DNA from 2 places in the Cytobacillus mangrovibacter genome. Region 1 is predicted to be linked to the other one. Evidence: predicted binding sites of a transcription regulator. Region 1 holds the regulator's gene; the other holds the start of a gene.
What was found. The regulator LexA, encoded in region 1, represses DNA repair genes until DNA is damaged. The targets are predictions, from matches to a motif close to CGAACATATGTTCG.

Region 1 (4,438 bases):
GCCAAAACTTATTCGAAATCGTGAAAAAAATCTTTCATCAAGGGGATGAAGGCCAAAACTTGTTCAAAAACAGAAAAAGTGTCCTTCATTACGTACGATTGAGCAAATAACAGAAAAAAGCAACTTGAAAATCCCAATCCTTCTTTAAGAGAATTGGGATTTTTTTATGTTCCTTGTTTTACTAAAAACTCAATAGTTAGTAACAAGAAAAATTGATGTTAGATAACCTAACATCAATTTGACAAATAACCTAACATCATTTATATTAAGTAAAGAAAATGAGAAAAGGAGGAGAAATGCGTGACTGGAAGCAAGATTCGTCGTTCCATGCCGCTTTTTCCAATTGGGCCTGTCATGCAGCTAACTGAATTAACTGCAAGACAAATTCGATATTATGAAGAGCACCAATTGATTTCTCCAGCCAGATCTGAAGGCAATAGAAGAATGTTTTCGTTAAACGATATTGATAAGTTGCTTGAAATTAAAGATCTAATTGATCAAGGCATTAATTTGGCTGGGATAAAACAGCTATTTTTTGTGAAAAATCAAGATGTGCTTGCAGCAGATTTAAGACCTGTTAAAACAGATCGTGAATTATCCAATGACGAGATTAGAAGGCATCTTAGAAAAGAAATTGTTCAAGCAGGAAGATTCAATCACCCATCATCAACTCAAGGGAATGTCACTCGTTTCTTCCATTGATGAATGGGAAATAAGTTAGGGAGGAATTTTTAATATGTCAAGGTTCACAAAAGAGGATATTAAACGGATTTCAGAGGAAGAAAATGTAAAGTTCATTCGACTGCAGTTTACAGACATTTTAGGGACTATAAAAAATGTAGAGATTCCTATTAGTCAGCTTGAAAAAGCACTTGATAATAAAATGATGTTTGATGGTTCATCAATCGAAGGGTTTGTTCGAATTGAAGAATCTGATATGTACTTATTTCCAGATTTAGATACGTGGGTAGTGTTTCCTTGGACAGCTGAAAAAGGCAAGGTTGCCCGACTTATTTGTGATATCCATAATGCAGATGGTACTCCTTTTCAAGGGGATCCCCGTAATAACTTAAAACGTATATTGAAGGAAATGGAAGAAATAGGGTTTACGAATTTCAACCTTGGCCCAGAACCAGAATTCTTCTTATTTAAGCTTGATCAAAATGGTGAACCAACATTAGAGTTAAACGATAACGGTGGATATTTTGACTTAGCTCCAACAGATCTTGGAGAAAATTGTCGTCGTGATATCGTTCTTGAATTGGAAGAAATGGGATTTGAAATTGAGGCATCACATCATGAAGTGGCGCCAGGGCAGCATGAGATTGACTTTAAATATGCTGATGCACTAACAGCTTGTGACCAAATTCAAACGTTCAAACTTGTTGTAAAAACAATTGCACGTAAGCACGGACTTCATGCTACATTTATGCCAAAGCCATTATTCGGGGTTGCAGGATCTGGCATGCATTGCAATGTATCCTTATTTAAAGAAGGGAAGAACGCTTTCTTTGATGAAAAAGGAGACTTGCAAATGAGTGATACAGCACGTCAATTTATTGCAGGTATACTCAAACATGCGACAAGCTTTACAGCTGTAACGAATCCGACAGTCAACTCTTTTAAGCGTTTAGTACCAGGATATGAAGCACCGTGTTATGTAGCGTGGTCTGCACAGAATCGTTCACCATTAATTCGTATTCCTTCTTCAAGAGGAGTAAGTACACGCGTAGAGGTTCGAAGTGTTGATCCTGCAGCCAATCCATATCTGGCAATGGCTGTCTTACTTAAAGCTGGTCTTGATGGTATTAAAAACAATCTTGTTCCACCAGCATCTGTTGATCGCAATATATATGTGATGAGCAAAGAAGAGCGCATAGCTGAGGGCATTGATGATCTTCCATCAACGCTTGCTGAAGCGCTAGTTAAATTAAAAGAAAATGAAACGATCGTTTCTGCTCTAGGTGATCATATTTTTGAGCACTTTGTTGAAGCGAAAGAAATCGAATGGGATATGTTCCGTACTCAAGTCCATCCATGGGAGCGCGAGCAGTATTTATCGATGTATTAATAAAAAGAGGCTGGGACATAACTAATTTAGCTGTGTCCAAAGCCGAATGATAAATTTTTTTTAATATCTAAATACAGAAAGCCGAACTATTGCAAAATGCTGTGTTAGCATTTCTAATAATAGTTCGGCTTTTTAAGTTGCTGAAAACCTTTTGTCCCAGTCTCTTTTTGTGTTTAATGCCTAACAAAATTCTTATTTTCCAAACTTAAAAAATAGATACAAATATACAATGATAGTTTGAATTAAATGGTGTTGGTGGCAGTAAATAAGGAATAGGGAAACCTCTACAATCGAGGTTTCCCTATTTATTAGGCATAAGATTAATGAATGTCGCGATATACTCCGATAACTTTTCCTAAAATAGAAACATTGCGGAGAATAATTGGCTCCATTGTTGAATTTTCTGGTTGAAGCCTGATTCGATCTTTTTCTTTGAAGAATCTCTTAACGGTTGCTTCATCTTCTTCTGTCATTGCAACGATAATATCCCCATTATTAGCTGTGCTTTGCTGTCTTACAATTACGTAATCGCCATCTAATATTCCAGCCTCAATCATACTTTCTCCCATAATCTCAAGCATGAAAACTTGCTCATCTGCAGGTGCAAGTCTTTCTGGTAATGGAAAATACTCCTCGACATTCTCAATAGCTGTGATTGGTAAACCAGCTGTTACTTTTCCAACGATAGGCACATTCACTACTTTATAATTTAGAGTTCCTGCTCCTTCATCTAAATCAAGAATTTCAATGGCACGCGGTTTAGTAGGGTCTCTTCGTATTAATCCCTTTGTTTCTAATCTAGCAAGATGTCCGTGTACGGTTGAACTTGATGCTAGACCGACTGCTTCCCCGATTTCTCTGACGGATGGTGGATAACCTTTTAATCTAACCTCATCTTTAATGAAGTCTAATATATCCTGCTGTCTTTTCGATAATTTTACCATCATAATTACACCTCTTATGATTTTCTTTTCCTAATTATAGCATCTTTAATATATATGTACAAACATAAGTTCGAATATTTGTTGACATAAAACAAATGTTCGGTTTATAATCGAGTTATCAAACGAACGTATATTCTTATTGAGGTGCTGGAAGATGAAAAAATTGTGGAATCGATATTCTTATGCTATTATTTTACTCGTTTTAAGCTTATTTACTACATTTATACTTGTTTGTCAGCTTGATAGACTAGATGATGATGCACTAATGAAAATTACTATTAATGAAGGAGATTCACTTTGGCAAATTGCAGAGGAATTTTCTGAAGAACATAAATTAACTTCCAAGGAATTTGTAAAATGGGTGGAAAGTAAGAATGGAATTTCTGGAGATCGAATCTATCCTGGAGATGAACTTGTGATTCCTATTATTCAAAAAAAGGAGAAGGGAACGGAAGTAGCGAGTTCTCAAAGTAAATAGGCATTAAGGAAGGACTAAGTATGAAAGCAATAATATACTGCCGTGTCAGTACAACTAAGCAAACGCAGGAAACATCCCTTGCTAGACAAGAAGAAGAGTTAACAAAGCTCGCTAATGATCAGGGATTTCAAATAGTTAAGATTATTAAAGAACAAGCAAGCGGCTTTGAACTTGATAGAGATGGAATTCTCGAGCTTTTATCGCTTATGAAAGAAAAGCAGATAGAAGTAATTCTTATCCAGGATGAAACAAGACTAGGTCGCGGCAATGCAAAGATTGCGATCCTTCATTGTATTTTAAAAGAAGGGATTAAATTATACAGTATTTCACACAATGGTGAGCTGCAGCTTTCTGAATCAGACTCAATGGTTTTAAATATTGTTGGAATGGTAGAGGAATACCAAAGGAAACTACATAATATTAAGATCAAACGTGGGATGAGGAGGGCTGTGAAAAATGGATACAGACCTGAAAAAAACTTAGCGAATTTGGGTGCCCATTCTGGCAGAGAACGTATCGAAGTACCTATTGAAGAAATTGTTAGACTGAGGAAAAATAAATTGACCTTTTCAGAGATTGCGGCTACTTTAAGGGGATTCGGCTACGATATTTCAAAAGCAACTGTGCATAGAAGGTTTCAGGAATATACTGAATCCAATTCAAGTGAGTGAACTTTTCTTGTCAAAAGTTCGCATTTCTAGTATTATGGCAGTTGAGTTTAATGAATAAAAAGGAGCCTTATTATGCTGCCTAAAGACAAACTTGCGCGTATCAATACGCTTGCAAAGAAAGCAAAGGAATCAGGTCTAACTGAAGTAGAAGCCAAGGAACAATCTGCTCTACGGAGGGAATACTTAGAGACATTTCGCTCTTCCATGTTAAATACGCTTAAAGGGGTTACGATTGTTGATCCTAATGGGGATGATGTTACACCTAAAAAGCTCA
Region 2 (4,438 bases), on a different contig from region 1:
CAAACCCAGGTTTAGAACAAACTGTTTCTTTTGAAGTAAAGGAATAGTATTTCATAAATAAAGGAGTATCATGAATGCAAATTGATAAATTAAGAGGTAAAGAACTCGACCAGCTATTCAATTCAATTCTATCGTTAAAGGATTTAGAGGAATGCTATCGTTTCTTTGATGATCTTTGTACTGTAAATGAAATTCAATCCCTCTCCCAGCGGCTTGAGGTTGCCCGCATGCTCCGTGAAGGAAAGACATATCATAAGATTGAAACCGAAACGGGTGCAAGCACAGCAACCATCTCTCGTGTAAAACGTTGCCTAAATTATGGGAATGATGCATATGAAATGGCATTAGATCGGATTAAGCAAGAGTCTACGGAAGCAGAAGAATAACTTTATAGTGATGTTGTCCCAACAGCTAAATCTAATAGAAGATTAATCGAAAAAGGCTTGGAGCATATTCCAAGCTTTTTTGCATTTCCTCGTGATAACGGAGTCTGAACAAGGGAGTTGGTTGGAACAGCGAATGAAGGACAAACTGGAGCTGGCCAAGCTGGAAAAAGTCCTTCATAAAGGCAATGAAGGACAAAATGAGCAGGACCAGCAGGAAAAAATCCTTCATAAGGGCAATGAAGGACAAAACGAACAGGATCTGCAGGAAAAAGTCCTTCATAAGGGCAATGAAGGACAAAACGAACAGGATCTGCAGGAAAAAGTCCTTCATAAGGGCAATGAAGGACAAAACAAACGGAATCTGCAGGAAAAAGTCCTTCATAAAGGCAATGAAGGACAAAATGAACAGGATCTGCAGGAAAAAGTCCTTCATAAGGGCAATGAAGGACAAAACGAACAGGATCTGCAGGAAAAAGTCCTTCATAAGAGCAATGAAGGACAAAATGAAGCAGGACGCACATAAAAAGGTTCTTCATCATGAAGGACAATCAAACCCAAGCCATTCGGATCAAATCCAATGGTTTTTTCTTTGGTCGAAAGTCGTTATCTCAAAATTTTTGAAGCCTAGACTTTTGAGTCATAAGTTAATCCATCAAATGGTTAAAGTCCTACTTTTATGCCGGTTTGTCCCATGTTAGCCGGGTCTGATCAAGCTGATTCCGCTTTTCTTTTTGAATCATTATACTAATGATATAATGATGAAATGGAATGATAGAATGGGGGAAGTATGGATGTACGATGTTCGCGAGTGGCGCCATGTGTTTAAGCTCGATCCAGATAAAAGTATTTCTGATGAACACTTGGAAAGGATTTGTGAATCGGGAACAGATGCCATTATTGTGGGCGGAACAGATGGTATTACTTTAGAAAAGGTTCTTGATTTAATGGCTAGAGTTCGGAGGTACACAGTTCCATGTGTGCTTGAGATATCAGCTATTGATTCGATCACACCAGGATTTGATTTTTATTTTATCCCAACTGTTTTAAATAGTACGGATACAAAATGGATTACTGGTCTTCATCATGAGGCTGTTAAAGAATTTGGTGAGGTGATGAATTGGGAGGAAATTCTAGTTCAAGGCTACTGTATCCTGAATGAAGATTGTAAAGCAGCAAAGCTTACAAATGCAAAGACAGAATTAACAATTGAAGAAATAAAAGCCTATGCAATGATGGCGGAAAAAATGTTTCAACTGCCTATTTTTTATCTTGAATACAGTGGGAAATACGGGAATCAAGAAACCGTATCTGAAGTTAAGAAAGTACTTGAGGAAACAACTTTATTTTATGGTGGAGGAATTGAAACATTAGAGCAAGCTAAAGAAATGGCTTTATTTGCAGACGTTATCGTCGTTGGAAATATCATTTATAAAGATTTAGAAATGGCACTAAAAACAGTAAAGGCAGTCGAATAGTCTGTAGTGTTGGATAAGCAATCAATTGAGATTAAAAAGATTTATTAGTCTATGAATGACTTGCTTTCATGATAGAGAAAGCTTTAATATAATAAGGAACATATGTTTGTATGGTGGTGAGGGAAAGAAATGAACTATTTAAGCGATAAACTGTTGAATGGACTAAATCCTGAGCAGCAAACTGCTGTAAAGACAACCGATGGCCCTCTATTGATTATGGCAGGAGCGGGCAGTGGAAAGACAAGGGTGCTAACACATAGAATCGCTTATTTAATGGTAGAAAAAAGTGTGAACCCTTATAACATCTTAGCGATTACATTTACAAATAAAGCAGCAAGAGAGATGCGGGAACGTATTTATAAAATGATGGGTGGAGTAGCGGATGAAATTTGGATTTCAACTTTCCACTCCATGTGTGTACGGATTTTAAGAAGAGATATTGACAGACTTGGCTACAACCGCAATTTTACAATCTTAGATACGACAGATCAGCAATCAGTGATTAAGTCGATTTTGAAAGCTAAAAACATTGATCCAAAAAAGTTTGATCCACGAGCCATACTGGGATCAATCAGTTCAGCGAAAAATGAATTAATAACTCCTGAGGAATTTGCGAAGACTGCTGGTGAGTATTTCCAACAAGTGGTTAGTGATGTTTATGCAGAATATCAGAAAAGACTACGAAGAAACCATGCATTGGATTTCGATGACCTAATCATGATAACCATTCAGCTATTTCAACGTGTACCAGAAGTACTCGAATATTATCAGCGCAAATTCCAGTACATTCATGTCGATGAGTATCAGGATACGAACAGAGCACAGTATATGCTTGTAAAGTTTCTTGCTGCTCGCTTTAAAAACCTTTGTGTTGTTGGTGACTCTGATCAATCAATCTATCGTTGGCGTGGGGCGGATATTGCTAATATCCTTTCGTTTGAAAAGGATTACCCGAATGCACAGGTGATTTTGCTTGAACAAAATTATCGGTCAACAAAAAGAATTCTGCTAGCTGCAAATGAAGTGATTGGAAGGAATACGAACCGTAAGCCGAAGAATCTTTGGACGGAAAATCAAGAAGGAAACAAAATCTTTTATTACCGGGCAGATAGTGAGCAGAGTGAGGCTCAATTTGTTGTTGGAAAAATAAAAGAACAGCTGCGTGATAGCAATCGAAATCTATCGGATATAGCTATACTTTATCGCACAAACGCTCAATCTCGTGTGATGGAGGAAGTGCTGTTAAAATCTAATATTGAATACGCTATTGTTGGTGGGATCAAGTTCTATGATCGGAAAGAAATTAAGGATATTCTTGCTTATTTACGCTTAATTGCGAATCCGGATGATGATATTAGCCTCCAACGTATCATTAATGTGCCGAAGCGAGGAATTGGATCGGGCTCGATTGATAAAATCGCTAATTTTGCATTATTGCATGAAATGACGATGTTTGAAGCATTGGATTCAATTGATCTGATTGGATTAAGTCCGAAAATCACGAAAGCGGCAGCTGAATTTAGAGACTTAATTAAGAGCTATACACAGATGCAGGAATACCTTTCTGTCACAGAATTAGTAGAAGAAATTCTAGAGAAGTCTGGTTACCGGGAGATGCTTGTAGCGGAGAAATCAATTGAAGCAGAAAGCCGCCTTGAAAACCTTGAAGAGTTTATGTCGGTGACGAAAAACTTTGAAGAAGGCAGTGAAGACAAGAGCCTTATTGCCTTTTTAACAGACTTAGCACTTGTCGCGGATATCGATAAGTTAGATGAAGATGGGGAACAAAAGGATGCTGTTGTATTAATGACACTACATTCTGCGAAGGGGCTTGAATTTCCGGTAGTCTTTTTAATCGGATTGGAAGAAGGGGTATTTCCGCATAGCCGTTCTTTAATGGAAGAAGCCGAAATGGAAGAAGAGCGTCGGCTTGCTTATGTGGGAATCACTCGGGCAGAGGAAGAGCTGTTCCTATCCAATGCACAAATGCGTACTTTGTACGGTCGAACAAATATGAATGCCCCTTCACGCTTTATAAAAGAGATTCCTGAAGATCTTTTAGATGGATTACAGCCTGTACAAAAGAAAGCTTCTCCATTTGGAACCTCGCCGTTTGATGCTGCATCTACTAGGCAGCCACAAAGAAAGCCAGTCATCCGTCCAGCAACAAACACAACGGGTGGAGACGAAATTGCTTGGAAGGTCGGCGATAAAGCGGTACACGGTAAATGGGGAACAGGTACGGTTGTAAGCGTAAAAGGATCAGGAGAAGGAATCGAACTAGATATTGCCTTTCCAAAACCAACAGGCATTAAACGATTATTGGCTAAATTTGCCCCCATTACAAAAGGATAATAGCAGAAAATCAGTTGCTTATTTTGGCTTTTTTTCTAAAAGATTATTGTTTTCGAATAAATAAATTACAAATAAGGTTGTTGATTGGAGCGGAAGGGTGTGAGACTCCAGCGGGAGTAGTGGGACAGCTGAGACCCCGCAGGTGCTTTTGCACCGAGGAGGCTCAGCGCCCACCCAGCGGAAAGGGAACACCCTGGAGCGGAAATCAACCTCTACCTATTC

Region 2: pcrA (DNA helicase PcrA) is a predicted target of LexA. The motif match lies at 1,957-1,970, and genes of this name have one in related genera.

Annotation. Positions count from the first base shown of each region.
Region 1 is NZ_JBIACJ010000001.1:356,830-361,267, reverse strand. Features, by position in the region: gene ACFYKT_RS01800 (MerR family transcriptional regulator) at 301-702, shown strand; gene glnA (type I glutamate--ammonia ligase) at 737-2,071, shown strand; gene lexA (transcriptional repressor LexA) at 2,392-3,015, opposite strand; gene yneA (cell division suppressor protein YneA) at 3,170-3,493, shown strand; gene ACFYKT_RS01780 (YneB family resolvase-like protein) at 3,514-4,164, shown strand; gene ACFYKT_RS01775 (DUF896 domain-containing protein) at 4,237-4,438, shown strand, end outside.
Region 2 is NZ_JBIACJ010000006.1:20,431-24,868, forward strand. Features, by position in the region: gene ACFYKT_RS12100 (DUF3048 domain-containing protein) at 1-47, shown strand, start outside; gene ACFYKT_RS12105 (YerC/YecD family TrpR-related protein) at 75-386, shown strand; gene ACFYKT_RS12110 (hypothetical protein) at 520-909, shown strand; gene ACFYKT_RS12115 (heptaprenylglyceryl phosphate synthase) at 1,178-1,861, shown strand; gene pcrA (DNA helicase PcrA) at 1,991-4,216, shown strand.